Linked DNA regions of Sinorhizobium meliloti. The protein of the gene in region 2 interacts with the protein of the main gene of each other region in a pairwise test. Links are inferred from orthologs where the notes say so. Each region holds a gene or a part of one and is shown on either strand. Other genes may lie near its edges.

Region 1 (7,206 bases), on a different replicon or contig from region 2:
TGGTGGCGCTCATCTCCGGCGGCGGCTCGGCTCTGCTGCCGGCCCCGCCCGGCGGCTTGACCCTGGAAGACGAGATCGCCGTCAACAAGGCGCTGCTTGCCTCCGGAGCGCCGATCTCCGCCATGAATGTGGTCCGCAAGCATGTCTCGCGGATCAAGGGCGGGCGGCTTGCACTTGCCGCCGCGCCGGCGCGGGTCGTGAGCCTCGTCGTCTCCGACGTGCCCGGCGACAATCCGGCCTTCGTCGCCTCGGGCCCGACGGTTGCCGACCGATCCAGCCTCGAAGAGGCGCGCGAGATCGTCGCGCGATACGCTATCGCCCTGCCCGAACGGGTGACGGCGCATCTCGCTTCCGATGCGGCGCGAGCACCCCGGCCCGACGATGCTGCATTCGCCGGCAACGAAGTCCACGTCATCGCCTCGGCGAGCGTTTCGCTGGAAGCGGCGGCGGCACGGGCGCGGGAAAGCGGCATCGAGGCGATGATCCTGTCGGATGCGATCGAAGGCGAGGCGCGCGACATCGGCCGCATGCATGCGGCGCTCGCGCGGGAAGTGGCCTCGCGCAACCGTCCCTTTTCGAAGCCGGTCGTGCTGCTTTCCGGCGGCGAGACGACGGTGACGATTTCCGGCGAACGTTACGGTAAGGGCGGACGTAACAGCGAATTCCTCCTGTCGCTCGCGCTCGACATCGACGGTATCGGTGGTATCGATGCGCTTGCCGCCGACACCGACGGCATCGACGGATCCGAGGACAATGCCGGCGCCTTTGCCGACGGCGCAAGCATTGGCCGGATGCGGGCGGCAGGCGCCGATCCCCGTTCGCATCTCGCAGGCCATGACGCCTGGACGGCCTTCGCGGCCAGCGGCGACCTCTTCGTGCCCGGCCCGACGGGGACGAATGTCAATGATCTGCGGGCGATCCTGATACGCTGAACTTCTGGAAGGGGATGGCACGGCCTGAAATTGCCCCTCCCAAACGTGGGGAGGGGTCATTCCGCGCGCGAACCGCTGTTACTTCACCCGCTTCAACGCATCGGCAAGGATCGAGACGATCTCGCCGAAATGCTGCTTTTCCGCGATCAGAGGCGGCGAGAAGGCGATGATGTCGCCGGTGACGCGGATCAGCAGGCCCCGCTCGAAACAATCGACGAAGACGTCATAGGCGCGAGCGCCGGGCGCGCCGTCGCGCGACTGGAGCTCGATGCCGGCGATGAGGCCGATGGTGCGGATGTCGATGACGTGCGGCAGGCCTTTCATGGAATGCATCGCCTCGTGCCAGTCGCCCTCGATTTCGGCGGCGCGCGTCATCAGGCCTTCGTCGCGATAGATGTCGAGCGTGGCGATGCCGGCGGCACAGGCGGCCGGATGGCCGGAATAGGTATAGCCGTGGAAGAGCTCGATCTGGCCTTCGGGGCCGTGCATCAGCGCGTCGTGCACCTTGCGGCTGGCAAAGACAGCGCCCATCGGGATCGCACCGTTGGTAAGCCCCTTTGCGGTGGTGACGATGTCCGGCGTGACGCCGAAATAGTCGGTCGCAAAGGCCGCACCGAGCCGGCCGAAACCGGTGATCACCTCGTCGAAGATCAGGAGAATGCCGTGCTTGTCGCAGATCGCGCGCAGCCGCTCGAGATAGCCCTTCGGCGGGATCAGCACGCCGGTCGAGCCGGCGACTGGCTCGACGATGCAGGCGGCGATCGTCTCGGCGCCGTGGAGCGCCACGAGCCTTTCGAGGTCGTCGGCAAGCTCCGCACCATGCTCCGGCTGCCCTTTGACGAAGGCGTTCTTCGCCGGATCATGGGTGTGGCGCAGATGGTCGGACCCGGGAAGCTGCGGGAAGACGCGGCGGTTGTTGACGATGCCGCCGACGGAGATGCCGCCGAAGCCGACGCCGTGATAACCGCGTTCGCGGCCGATGAGGCGGGTGCGCGTGCCTTGGCCGATCGAACGTTGATAGGCAAGTGCCATCTTCAGCGCGGTGTCCACGGATTCCGAGCCCGAGCCGGTGAAGAACACCCGGTCGAGCTTGGTGCCAGCCGGGCCGGGCGCGATCTCGGCCAGCCGCTCGGCGAAGTCGAAGGCGATCGGATGACCCATCTGGAAGGACGGCGCGAAGTCCATGGTCGAAAGCTGCCGCTCGACCGCGGCGGCGATCTGCCGGCGGCCGTGCCCGGCATTCACGCACCAGAGGCCGGCGGTGCCGTCGAGAACCGTCCGGCCGTCGACGCTGGTGTAGTGCATGCCCTCGGCGGCGGCGAGCAGCCGGGGTGCCGCCTTGAACTGGCGGTTGGCGGTGAAGGGCATCCAGTAGCTGTCGAGAACCGGAGCGTTGGGCTTGTTGTGGGCGTTCATGGCATCCTCCTGTCGTTAGCCGATTGACGCCATGATTTGGATTTCCGAACAAGTCCTTTTCTAAGGTCATCTAAGCCGTTGTATTTGCACGAGGGAGTTTGATAGAGTTTCGCTATTTCAAACAACATCAACACCGGAGTTCGCTATGAGCGTCGATATCGGCAGCCGCCTGCGGCAGGTGCGGCTGAGGCACAAGCTTTCCCAGCGCGAACTCGCCAAACGGGCGGGGGTTACAAACTCCACCATCTCGCTGATCGAATCGAATGCATCGAACCCCTCGGTCGGGGCGCTGAAGCGTATCCTCGACGGTATACCGATCGGGCTTGCGGAGTTCTTCTCCTTCGAGCCGGAGAAGTCGCGCAGGGCTTTCTATGCGGCGGAGGAACTGGTGGAGATCGGCAAGGGACCGATCTCCTATCGCCAGATCGGCGACAACCTTTTCGGCCGCAGCCTTCAGATCCTGAAGGAGTGCTACCAGCCGGGCGCGGATACCGGCAAGGTGCCGCTGGTGCATGAGGGCGAGGAAGGCGGCATCGTGCTTTCAGGCCGGCTCGAAGTGACCGTCGATGACGAGCGGCGCATCCTCGGGCCGGGCGACGCCTATTATTTCGAAAGCCGGCGGCCGCACCGCTTTCGCTGTATCGGACCGGTGCCCTGCGACGTGATCAGTGCCTGTACGCCGCCGACGTTTTGAAGGGGAAAGAACGCCCCTCATCCGCCTGCCGGCACCTTCTTCCCCGTTCTGACGGGGAGAAGGGACAAGCGGGCTACTCCCCTTCCTGCCGAAGCCGTTGCGGTGTTACGAGCGAGCGCCACGAGTCCCTTCTCCCCGTGGAACGGGGAGAAGGTGCCGGCAGGCGGTTGAGGGGCAATTCGAGCCGCTCACGAAAGCCGCTCGCAAGCCGCAGCGATTCGTTCGAGCGCCTCCTTCAGCTCCGCCTCCGATGTTGCATAGGAGATGCGGAAAAAGGGTGAGAGGCCGAAGGCCGAGCCCGGGACGACGGCGACATGGGCGTCTTCCAGAAGATAGGCGCAGAAGTCCGTATCCGTTTTGATCCTCTTGCCTGATGGCGTCACCTTGCCGAGCACGCCGGCGCAGCCGGAGAAGGTGTAGAAGGCACCCTCGGGAACGCGGCAGTCGAGGCCGTCGATCGCGTTCAGGCCGTTGACCACGAGATCGCGGCGGCGCTGGAAGCTCTCGGTTCGTTCTTTCAGGAAGTCCTGCGGCCCGTTGAGCGCCGCGACCGAAGCCGCCTGGCTTATCGAAGAGGGGCATGAGGTCGCCTGGCTCTGGACGACGGCCATCGCCTTGATGAGCTCGCGCGGGCCACCGGCATAGCCGATCCGCCAGCCGGTCATCGCATAGGCCTTCGAGACGCCGTTTACGGTCAGCGTGCGGTTCTTCAGGCCCGGCTCCAACTGCGCCGGGGTGACGAAGCGGAAACCGTCATAGACGATGTGCTCATACATGTCGTCGACGAGCAGCCAGACATGCGGGTGCCTCAGAAGTACCTCGAGCAGCGGCCGGTAGTCGGCCGCACTGTAGGCGGCGCCCGACGGATTGGAGGGCGAGTTCAAGAGCACCCATCGGGTCCGCGGCGTGATGGCCGCCTCAAGCTTTTCCGCCGTCAGGCGGAAACCGGAAGATGCGTCGCAGGCGATCAGGACCGGCTTGCCCTCGCAGATATGGACAATGTCCGAATAGGAGGTCCAGTAGGGCGTCGGAATGATGACCTCGTCGCCCGGATCGAGCGAGGCCATCATGGCGTTGAAGAGGATCTGCTTGGCGCCGGTCGCGACCGTGATCTCGTCCAGCTCGTAGGCCAACCCGTTCTCGCGCTGGAATTTCTCGCGGATCGCCTTCTTCAGTTCCGGCGTGCCGTCGAGTGCGGTGTATTTCGTCTCGCCGCGGTGAATCGCATCCGAGGCGGCCTGCTTCACGTGTTCCGGCGTGTCGAAATCCGGCTCGCCGGCGCCGAGGATGATCACCGGCTTGCCTTCGCGCTTCATGGCGGCGGCGCGGGCGCCGATCTTCAGGATTTCCGAAACTCCGATCGAGGAAATCCGCGAGGCGGGCTGAAAGCCCGCCTCCTTGACCGTTGCATTGATGGTCATGGCCGATCCTGTTCGATTATTCGATGTCGAAAGAGACGCCCTGCGCCAGCGGCAGAGCCTTCGAATAGTTCACCGTGTTGGTGGCGCGCCGCATATAGGCCTTCCAGGCGTCGGAGCCGGATTCTCGGCCGCCGCCGGTCTCCTTTTCGCCGCCGAACGCGCCGCCGATCTCGGCGCCGGAGGTACCGATATTGACGTTGGCGATGCCGCAATCCGAGCCGTCGGCTGCGAGGAAGCGTTCCGATTCCTGCATGTCACGGGTGAAGATCGAGGAGGAAAGCCCGGCGGCAACCGCATTGTGCTCGGCGAGCACCGCGTCGAAGTCGCTGTACTTCATGACGTAGAGGATCGGCGCGAAGGTTTCCTCGAGAACCGGGCCTTCCTGCTTCGGCATTTCGACCAGTGCCGGCTTGACGTAGTAGCCGTTCTCGTGGCCGAGCTCGACGCGCTCGCCGCCGGTGACGGCTCCGCCATGGTTCTTTGCCTCGGCGATCGCCTTCTGCATCCCGTCGAAGGCCGCCTTGTCTACGAGGGGGCCGACGAGTGCGGCCGATTCCAGCGGGTTGCCGACCGAAACCGACTGATAGGCTTTCTTCAGGCGCGGCACGAGCTGGTCGTAGACGCTTTCATGGACGAAGAGGCGGCGCAGGGTCGTGCAGCGCTGCCCGGCGGTGCCCATAGCGCCGAAAGCAATGGCGCGCAGCGCCATGTCGAGATCGGCGGACGGGCAGACGATGCCCGCATTGTTGCCGCCGAGTTCCAGGATCGCACGGGCGAAGCGCTTGGCAAGCCGCGGACCGACCTCGCGGCCCATGCGGGTGGAGCCGGTCGCCGAAACCAGCGGCACCTTCGGATGGTCGACGAGAACCTCGCCGATCGCCCGGTCGCCGATCAGGACCTGCGACAGGCCTTCCGGAGCGTCGCCGAAACGGGCGATGGCGCGTTCCAGGATCGCCTGGCAGGCGAGCGCGGTAAGCGGCGTCTTTTCCGACGGCTTCCAGACGACGGCGTCGCCGCAGACGAGCGCGAGCGCTGCATTCCAAGACCAGACCGCGACGGGGAAGTTGAAGGCGGAAATGATGCCGACGACACCGAGCGGGTGCCAGGTTTCCATCATCCGGTGGCCGGGACGCTCGGTGGCGATCGTCAGGCCGTAGAGCTGGCGGGAAAGGCCGACGGCGAAATCGCAGATATCGATCATCTCCTGCACTTCGCCGAGGCCCTCGGACGGGATCTTGCCGGCTTCGATCGAGACGAGGCGGCCGAGATCGGCCTTGAAGGCGCGCAGTTCCTCGCCGAGAAGCCGGACGAGTTCGCCGCGCTTGGGCGCCGGTACGAGGCGCCAGGCGCGGAAAGCCTCGTCGGCCTTCTCGATCTTGCCGGCGGCTTCAGCGGCAGATACGGTCTTGAGACTTGCGATCTTCTCGCCGGTGACCGGGCTGAAGGACGGCATGTCGCCGCCGGTGTAGAGGTCCTTGGCGACGCCCATTTTATCGAGGAGCGCGGCTGCCTCGCTCGCGACATCGATTTTCTTGGCTGCAATGTTCATGTGGTGACTCCCGTCTTGTAACTGGCGCGATGACCTAACCGAAGCGCACGCTGCCGAGCTTGCCCGGCGAGGTGAGCGTCTTGAGGCCGGCCGCCATGTTCTTCAGTTTTTCCGGCGTGTAGAGATCGTAAAAAGCCTGGTTGCGGCGGCCGAGCGCATGTTCCGCGCTGAAGCTGCCGTGATATTGCTCGACCGCCACCGCAAAGACCCATTCGCGCAGTCGCTGCTCGAAGGTCGCATCGGCCAGTAGCGGACTATCCTTGGCGACGACCAGGTTGAAGTGAACGCCGCCGTCGCCGATATGGCCGAAATCGCAGACCGTGACGCCCGGAAATTTTTCCGGCATTTCCGTCTTCATATGGTCGCAGAAGGCCATGATGTCACCCCTGCGGAAGGAGAGATCGAAGGCGATCAGCTTGCCGAGGTGTTTTACGCCCTCCGAAAGCGCATGGCGCAGCGCCCAGATCTCGTGCGGCGGGCCGACGAGTGCATCGGCGAGCAGTACCTCTTCCATCTCCCATATCTCCGCGAGCACGCTTTCGAGAACCGCGTCGAGCGGCTGCTCGCCTTCGCGCGGGCTCGAGGTGCGGGAGATTTCGGCGAGGATCACGTAGTCGGGGACCTTGCCGCCTTGGAAGGGGTTTTTCAGCGCCGGCACATGGGCGAAGGCCGCGGCGATCGCGTTCCTCGACATTCCCTCGAAGGCCGAGAGATAGGCGCCGAGCCGCTCTTCCATGGCCTTCAGGAGCGGCAGGACATGCGCGCCGCTCGCCGGCACGAGGAAGGCGGTCGCCGTCTGCTTCGGCAGGCGCTCGAGATTGAGCACGCATTCGGTGACGATGCCGAAGGCGCCCGAGGTGCCGATGAAGATCTGCTTCCAGTCGACGCCGGTATTGTTCTTGCGCAGGTCCGAGCCGAGGTCGAGCACCGTGCCCGCCTCGTCGGCGAGGACCACTTTCAGACCCAGCGTGTTGCGGCGCACGTCGCCATATTTGAGGAAGCGCGAGCCGCCGGTATTGGTGGCGATCATGCCGCCGATCCGCGGGTCGGCGCCGAGATCGATCGGGAAGAACAGGCCGTGTTCCTCCAGGCGCCGATTGAGCTCGGACAGGCGGAAGCCGGCATCGACGCGCACGGAGCGATTGTCGAGGTCGAGCGCGAATTGGCGGGTCAGCCGGTCGAGGCTGACAACGA
Region 2 (7,236 bases):
GCCATGAAGACCAGCGAACCGACCAGTCTTGCAACGAAGGCGAGCGAAAAAATGGCGAAGGAGTAGAGCGTCGCCGTCAGCCGATCGGGGGCGAAAGGAAAGAAGAGCTGCGGAAAGACGACCACCGAGGCTATGCCATAGACGAAGAAGTCGAAGAATTCCGCTGCCCGGCCGATGACGACGCCGATGGCGATATTGCCGGCGGATACGGGCGTGTCGTCGTGAATGCGCCGCGCGTCGCGCTCCATCGAAGAGGACGACGGTCCCAGGGACTGTTGCATTGCACTGCTCATCAAACGCCTCCCGCGCTCGCACGGGGGCTAAGAACATGCGGTGTTCCGCCGCACCCGCTCGTACTCTCAAGATGAGAGCGCAAGGCTCCCTTGGAGGGATCTTGACCAATCAACCGTTCATATCAAGGGGAGAAACGCGAAATAATGCGTTTCACGTCCTCACTGTCTGCAAGCGGCGGAAGATGCTGCGTCGCAAAACGACTGCGGCGGATTGCTGCAGTGCGACCATCGACCTCATACCTTTCCCATCCACTCTACTTTAGTCGCAGGGCCGTCGAAACAAAATAGAGCTCCGAGCCGTGCCAGAACTGTTGAAGTTTTCCCGCCGCCTCGCCGTTTTGCCGCTTTTCCTCGTGATGGCGGGATGCGACATGGTGGTGATGTCGCCATCCGGCGATATCGCTGCGCAGCAACGCGATCTGATCGTCATATCGACGATCCTCATGCTGCTGATCATCGTCCCGGTCGTTTTCCTGACGCTTTTCTTCGCTTGGCGGTATCGGCGGTCCAACACGAGCGCCACCTACGATCCGGAGTGGCACCACTCGACGGCGCTCGAGGTGGTGATCTGGTCGGCACCGCTTGCGATCATCATCGCGCTCGGGGCGATTACCTGGATCAGCACGCACAAGCTCGACCCCTATCGACCGCTCGACCGGCTGGATGCGGAAAGGGCGATCCCCGCGGATGCCAGACCGCTCACCGTCGAGGTCGTGGCGCTCGACTGGAAATGGCTGTTCTTCTATCCCGACCTCGGGGTCGCGGCCGTCAACGAGCTCGCAGCGCCCGTCGACGTTCCGATCCATTTCAAGATCACCGCCTCCTCGGTGATGAACTCCTTCTATATTCCGGCCCTTGCCGGCCAGATCTATGCGATGCCGGGCATGGAAACAAAGCTCCACGCGGTGATCAACAAGCCGGGCGAATATGAAGGCTTCTCGGCCAATTACAGCGGCGACGGCTTTTCCCACATGCGCTTCAAGTTCCACGGGCTCGACCGGCAGGGCTTCGACGATTGGGTCGCGCGGGTGAAGGCGCAGGGAACCGCGCTCAACCGCGACGCCTATCTGAAGCTCGAAAAGCCGAGCGAAAGGGAGCCGGTCCGCTATTACGCCGCGGTCGAGGACGGCTTGTATCGGGCAATCCTCAATCTATGCGTCACACCCGGCAAGATGTGCATGGAGGAGATGATGCACATCGACATGATGGGGGGCGCCGGCAAGGAGAGCGCCGAGAACCGGGAAAAGCTGGAATACGACAACAGGCATTCCCTGGCGGAAGGAGCACCGGCCGCAACGCACCCGGCGACGGGCACACCCGCGCGCAGCCAGCAGGAGCCGCAGGGCACTGGCGCCGAGGAGCCGATGCAGCACGATATGCCCATGGGAGGACACGAGGGACACTCGATGCCGGGCATGAACCATCAGAGCGATCCGGCACCGCCGCAGCTCAACCATTGAACACGGCGCGTTGCGCCAACGATTGAACAGGTTTCCGATGTTCTCCGATCCAGATTTTCTGAAGCTCATCTTCGGCCGGCTTACCCTCGACGCGATCCCTTATCACGAGCCGATCCTCGTCGTGACCTTTCTCGCCGTCGCGCTCGGCGGCATCGCGCTGATCGGCCTCATCACCTATTACCGCTTCTGGGGGACGCTCTGGCGCGACTGGCTGACGAGCGTCGACCACAAGAAGATCGGCATCATGTACATCATTCTCGCGCTGGTGATGCTGCTGCGCGGATTTTCCGACGCGATCATGATGCGGCTGCAGCAGGCGATGGCCTTCGGCGGCTCGGAAGGCTACCTGCCGCCGCATCACTACGACCAGGTCTTCACCGCACACGGCGTGATCATGATCTTCTTCATGGCGATGCCCTTCGTGACGGGGCTGATGAACTTCGTCGTGCCGCTGCAGATCGGCGCGCGCGACGTCTCCTTCCCCTTCCTCAACAATTTCAGCTTCTGGATGACGACGGCCGGCGCGATCATCATCATGCTGTCGCTCTTCGTCGGCGAGTTCGCGCGGACCGGATGGCTTGCCTATCCGCCGCTGTCGGGCGCGGACTACAGCCCCGGCGTCGGGGTCGACTATTACATCTGGGGCCTGCAGATCGCCGGCATCGGAACGACGCTGTCGGGGATAAACCTCATCGCCACCATCGTGAAGATGCGCGCCCCCGGCATGACGATGATGAAGATGCCGGTCTTCACCTGGACGTCGCTCTGCACCAATGTGCTGATCGTCGCCACCTTCCCGGTGCTGACCGCGACGCTGGCGCTGCTTACGCTCGACCGCTATGCCGGCACGAACTTCTTCACCAACGACCTCGGCGGCAATCCGATGATGTATGTCAACCTCATCTGGATCTGGGGCCATCCGGAGGTCTACATCCTCATCCTGCCGGCCTTCGGCATTTTCTCGGAAGTCGTCGCGACCTTCTGCGGCAAGCGGCTCTTCGGCTATGCCTCGATGGTCTATGCCACGGTCGTCATCACCATCCTCTCCTACATCGTCTGGCTGCACCACTTCTTCACCATGGGCTCGGGTGCGAGCGTCAACGCCTTCTTCGGCATCACGACGATGATCATCTCGATCCCGACCGGAGCGAAGATGTTCAACTGGCTCTTCACCATGTATCGCGGCCGCATCCGCTACGAGGTGCCTATGCTGTGGACCATCGGTTTCATGGTGACCTTCGTCCTCGGCGGCATGACCGGCGTCTTGCTTGCCGTTCCGCCGGCCGATTTCGTCCTGCACAATTCGCTGTTCCTCATCGCCCACTTCCACAATGTCATCATCGGCGGCGTCGTCTTCGGGCTGATGGCAGGCGTCGTCTACTGGTTCCCGAAGGCCTTCGGATTCAGGCTCGATCCGTTCTGGGGCAAGATGTCCTTCTGGTTCTGGCTGACCGGCTTCTACTTCGCCTTCATGCCGCTCTACGTGCTCGGGCTCATGGGGGTCACGCGCCGCGTCAGCCAGTTCGAGGATCCCTCGCTGCAGATCTGGTTCGTCATCGCGGCCTTCGGCGCCTTCCTGATCGCGCTCGGCATCCTGTCGATGCTGATCCAGCTCGTCGTCAGCTTCGTGAGGCGCGAAGAGCTGCGCGACACGACCGGCGACCCCTGGGACGGGCGCACGCTCGAATGGTCGACCGCCTCGCCACCACCGGATTACAACTTCGCCTTCACCCCGCTCGTCCACGATCAGGACTCCTGGTGGGATATGAAAAAGCGCGGCCACAGCCGGCCGCTTGTAGGCTTTAAGCCGATCCACATGCCGAAGAACACCGGCACAGGCGTCATCCTCGGAGCGATCAGCGTCGTCTTCGCCTTCGCCATGGTCTGGTACATGTGGTGGCTGGTGATCCTCTCCTTCGTCGCCATGGCGGCGATCGCCATCGGCCACACCTTCAATTATGACCGCGACTTCCACATTCCCGCAAACGTCGTCGCCGACACAGAGGGCAAGCGGACCGAAGCGCTTGCCGCCGAGGTGCAAGCATGACCGAGTTCCATACCGAACGCGCGCTCGATGAGGGACAGGCGCCGGCCTTCTACCTGACGGAGGAGCATCACCCCGAAGGGAGCACGATGCTCGGCTTCTGGCTCTATCTGATGAGCGACTGCCTGATCTTCGCGGTTCTCTTCGCCACCCATGCGGTTCTCGGCCGCAACTATGCCGCCGGCCCCTCGCCCGCCGATCTCTTCGACCTGCCGCTCGTCGCGGTGAACACGTCGATGCTGCTTTTCTCCTCGATCACCTACGGCTTCGCCATGCTGGCGATGGAACGTTACGAGAAAAAAGCGACGCTCACCTGGATGGCCGTCACCGCGCTCTTCGGCATCGCCTTCGTCGGGCTCGAGTTCTACGAGTTCGCGCATCTGCTCCATGAGGGCGCCGGACCGCAGCGTAGCGCCTTCCTGTCGTCTTTCTTCACGCTCGTCGGCACGCACGGCCTGCACGTGACCGCCGGCATCGTCTGGATGTTCGTGCTCATGGCGCAAGTCGCAAAGCGCGGACTGATCCCGGAAAACAAGCGCCGCCTCATGTGCCTTTCGATGTTCTGGCACTTCCTCGACGTCGTCTGGATCGGCGTCTTTTCCTTCGTCTATCTGATGGGAGTTCTCGGATGAGTACGCACGCACCTTCGCACGAGGACGCTTTCGAGGCCCATCACGGCCACAGCCATGGTCACGACGCGGGACACGGAACGCTGAAGAGTTACGCGACCGGCTTCGTCCTCTCCGTCATCCTGACCGCGATCCCCTTCTGGCTGGTGATGGCCGACATTCTCGACAGCGCCGTCCTCACCGCCGCGATCATCATGGCCCTCGGCGCCGTCCAGATCGTCGTCCACATGATCTTCTTCCTGCACATGAACACCCGTTCCGAGGGCGGCTGGACGATGATGGCGTTGATCTTCACGATCCTTCTCGTCGCCATCGCGCTTTCCGGCTCGCTCTGGGTCATGCATCATCTGAACACGAACATGATGCCGATGAGCCCGGAAATGATGAAGAACATGCCGTGAATCGGGACTTCGCCCCTCTCCTCGGGTTTAACCCGAGGACTAACCCTCTCCCCGCATGCAGGGAGAAGGTGGCGGCAGCCGGATGAGGGGGCGCAAGCCTCGATCATATTGGTTCCGCTTCGAAGCAAGAACGTCATGAGCGACACCGAACTCACCTCCAGCCCGCACTCCCGGCTCTCGCTTGCGATCCTCAGCATCCTCGGCCTCCTGCTCATCGCGGCTTTTGCTGCGCTCGGCACGTGGCAGCTCAAGCGCCTCTCCTGGAAGCTCGACCTGATCGCCCGGGTCGAGGAGCGCGTCCACGCGGCACCCATGCCTGTGCCGCCCCGCAACGACTGGCCGAACGTCAACGCCGCGCGAGACGAATACCGGCACGTCGCTCTCCAGGGCCGCTTCCTCAACGATAAGGAAACGCTGGTCTATGCCGCAACCGAACGCGGCGCCGGCTATTGGGTTGTGACGCCCCTTGCAGCTGCCGATGGGACGACGGTGCTCGTGAACCGCGGCTTCGTACCGACGGAGAGGCGTGAGGCATCGACGCGGCGGGAAGGCCAGATCGAGGGCGAAGCGAAGGTCACCGGCCTCATGCGCATGGACGAGCCTGACGGCTCGCTCCTGCAGTCGAACAGGCCCGGGGAAAACCGTTGGTATTCGCGCGACGTGGGTGCGATCGCTGCGGCGCGTGGCCTCTCCGAGGTCGCGCCCTACTTCGTCGACGCGGATGCCAGCCCGAATCGCGGCGGGCTCCCCGTCGGCGGACTGACGCGCGTCGTCTTTCCCAACAATCACCTCGTTTATGCCGTCACCTGGTACGGTCTCGCGGCCATGACGGTGGGTATGCTGGTGATTTTGTGGAGGTCGGCGAGGAGATCGGTCCCGGCGCGGCGTAACGGCCGCGCCGGCGAAGACATCAATTCGCGGAGTTGAGGGTCATCGACGTGCCCGCGGCCGCGACGTTGAGACCGAGCTGGCCGGTGACGCTGACCGTCTGGAGGTGGATCGAGCCGGAGGTGCCGCCGACGAGGACATTGGCGCCCACACCCGCACCGAGCGTCGCCTCGGCGCTCGCGCCCTTATAGATACCGCTCAGAGAACCATGGTGGTAGCCTGCCGTCGGCGCGAACACGGCCCAGATCAACCGGCTGCGCATCGTGAAACCCACGTCGATCCCGAGTTTGCGAATTTCACCCGTGTAGCGATCCTCGATCACATCGCCGCCCAGCGACCGGAAGGCGCACTCGACCTCTTTGGACGAACCGAGCACGTAGCCGGCGCCGCCGCCGATGTCGCATTCCAGATAGCCGATCTTCACACCGCCGCGCGCGTCCTGCATCGCCGGCGGCGGCGCCGGCTCCTGATAGGTCAGATCGGCCGCATTGGCGCCCGCGGCGGCAAACGCGATCGTGACCGCGGAAAACGCCATGGCGAGAGTCTTCTTCATGCATCTTCTCCTTTTCGGCTCATCATCGGCAGAAACCCCGGCCGATCGTCCGAAACAAATTCAGTAATGTCAGCTGCACGGAAAGATTTCGTGCCGCTATGCCTGCCACTCAGGCGGGCTCACGTTTTCGTTGCATTGAGACAATTCGGAGGCAGGCTCGACAACATCTTGCTTTTGCGCAGAAGTGTTGCCTTTCGGCCAAAGCCTCAAGCGCGCCGCCTCGAACGGATCTGCCACGCGCATCAGCCGCCGTTCACGAGATTGAGGATGAGCTGGTGAACATTGCCGCCGTCGCTGAGCTCGGCCTTGTCGAAGTCGCGGCTCTTCTGTCTTTGCGCGCGGGAGATTTCGCCGAGCCGCTTCGTCATTTCGGATTTGATCTTGCGGCATTGGGGATCGTCGGCAACGGTGAGGCCCACGGTGGCGGCCTCGATGGCGCTCACCATCTCCTTGATGAAGTCGCCATGGACCAGTTCATGCTTTTTCACGCCGGCGATGAAGGTCTGCCAGTGCGTCTCGATCCCGGCCGGCAGCTTTCCGGCAAGCTCCGGCAGCGTATACGTGATGGTGAGCTTCGGCAGCGCCGACGCGAGCACGCAGGCCCCGTCTCGCTCCTCGTATTTCCGCCTCCAGGTGAGTTTGAAGCTCGTATGGGCGATCGCGCGCCCGAGGCCGCCCACCTGCGGTCCTCGTTCGCCGATGGAAGCGTAGAGCTCCGGTCCGGACTGCCCGGTGATCGCGTAGGTCTTGATCTTTTCGACCGCCTGCCATTCCGCCCGGGCAGCCGCCGGCGTCATGAGAACACAGGCCAACAGAAAACAAGTTCGACGGCCCGCCAAGCCAACCCCCACGAAAACCTTCATTGAATGCGGGCGCAACCTAACGGGGATGGGCACGGCTTTCAATCGTCCCGATCTGCCCCTACGCGGCTGCTGCCGGTCAGACGCTGCTCAACAGGAGGCTGGTCT

What was found.
Region 1: the proteins of cyoB (region 2) and JOH52_RS06710 interact in binary tests that used the Escherichia coli proteins (3 or more experiments, as listed by UniProt). The link is inferred for Sinorhizobium meliloti from one-to-one orthologs.

Annotation. Positions count from the first base shown.
Region 1 is NZ_JAGIOS010000001.1:1,418,195-1,425,400, forward strand. What follows is about bases 2,348-5,217. They hold JOH52_RS06710 (pyridoxal phosphate-dependent aminotransferase), read right to left. Parts: upstream 4,464-5,217; coding sequence 3,231-4,463; downstream 2,348-3,230. Other genes in these bases: aptA (omega-aminotransferase AptA), read right to left, coding at 2,348-2,348; JOH52_RS06705 (cupin domain-containing protein), read left to right, coding at 2,494-3,042; amaB (L-piperidine-6-carboxylate dehydrogenase), read right to left, coding at 4,480-5,217. Also shown: JOH52_RS06695 (glycerate kinase type-2 family protein), read left to right, coding at 1-932; more of aptA, read right to left, coding at 1,011-2,347; more of amaB, read right to left, coding at 5,218-6,012; JOH52_RS06720 (FAD-binding oxidoreductase), read right to left, coding at 6,047-7,206. UniProt on the Escherichia coli protein: Shows aminotransferase activity with methionine and histidine as substrates, and to a lesser extent also with phenylalanine.
Region 2 is NZ_JAGIOS010000002.1:522,546-529,781, forward strand. What follows is about bases 1,396-4,295. They hold cyoB (cytochrome o ubiquinol oxidase subunit I), read left to right. Parts: upstream 1,396-1,790; coding sequence 1,791-3,800; downstream 3,801-4,295. Other genes in these bases: cyoA (ubiquinol oxidase subunit II), read left to right, coding at 1,396-1,753; cyoC (cytochrome o ubiquinol oxidase subunit III), read left to right, coding at 3,797-4,295. Also shown: JOH52_RS21385 (MFS transporter), read right to left, coding at 1-293; more of cyoA, read left to right, coding at 593-1,395; more of cyoC, read left to right, coding at 4,296-4,429; cyoD (cytochrome o ubiquinol oxidase subunit IV), read left to right, coding at 4,426-4,827; JOH52_RS21410 (SURF1 family protein), read left to right, coding at 4,963-5,754; JOH52_RS21415 (DUF992 domain-containing protein), read right to left, coding at 5,738-6,268; JOH52_RS21420 (DUF922 domain-containing Zn-dependent protease), read right to left, coding at 6,511-7,131; JOH52_RS21425 (Lrp/AsnC family transcriptional regulator), read right to left, coding at 7,208-7,236. UniProt on the Escherichia coli protein: Cytochrome bo(3) ubiquinol oxidase is the terminal enzyme in the aerobic respiratory chain of E.coli that predominates when cells are grown at high aeration.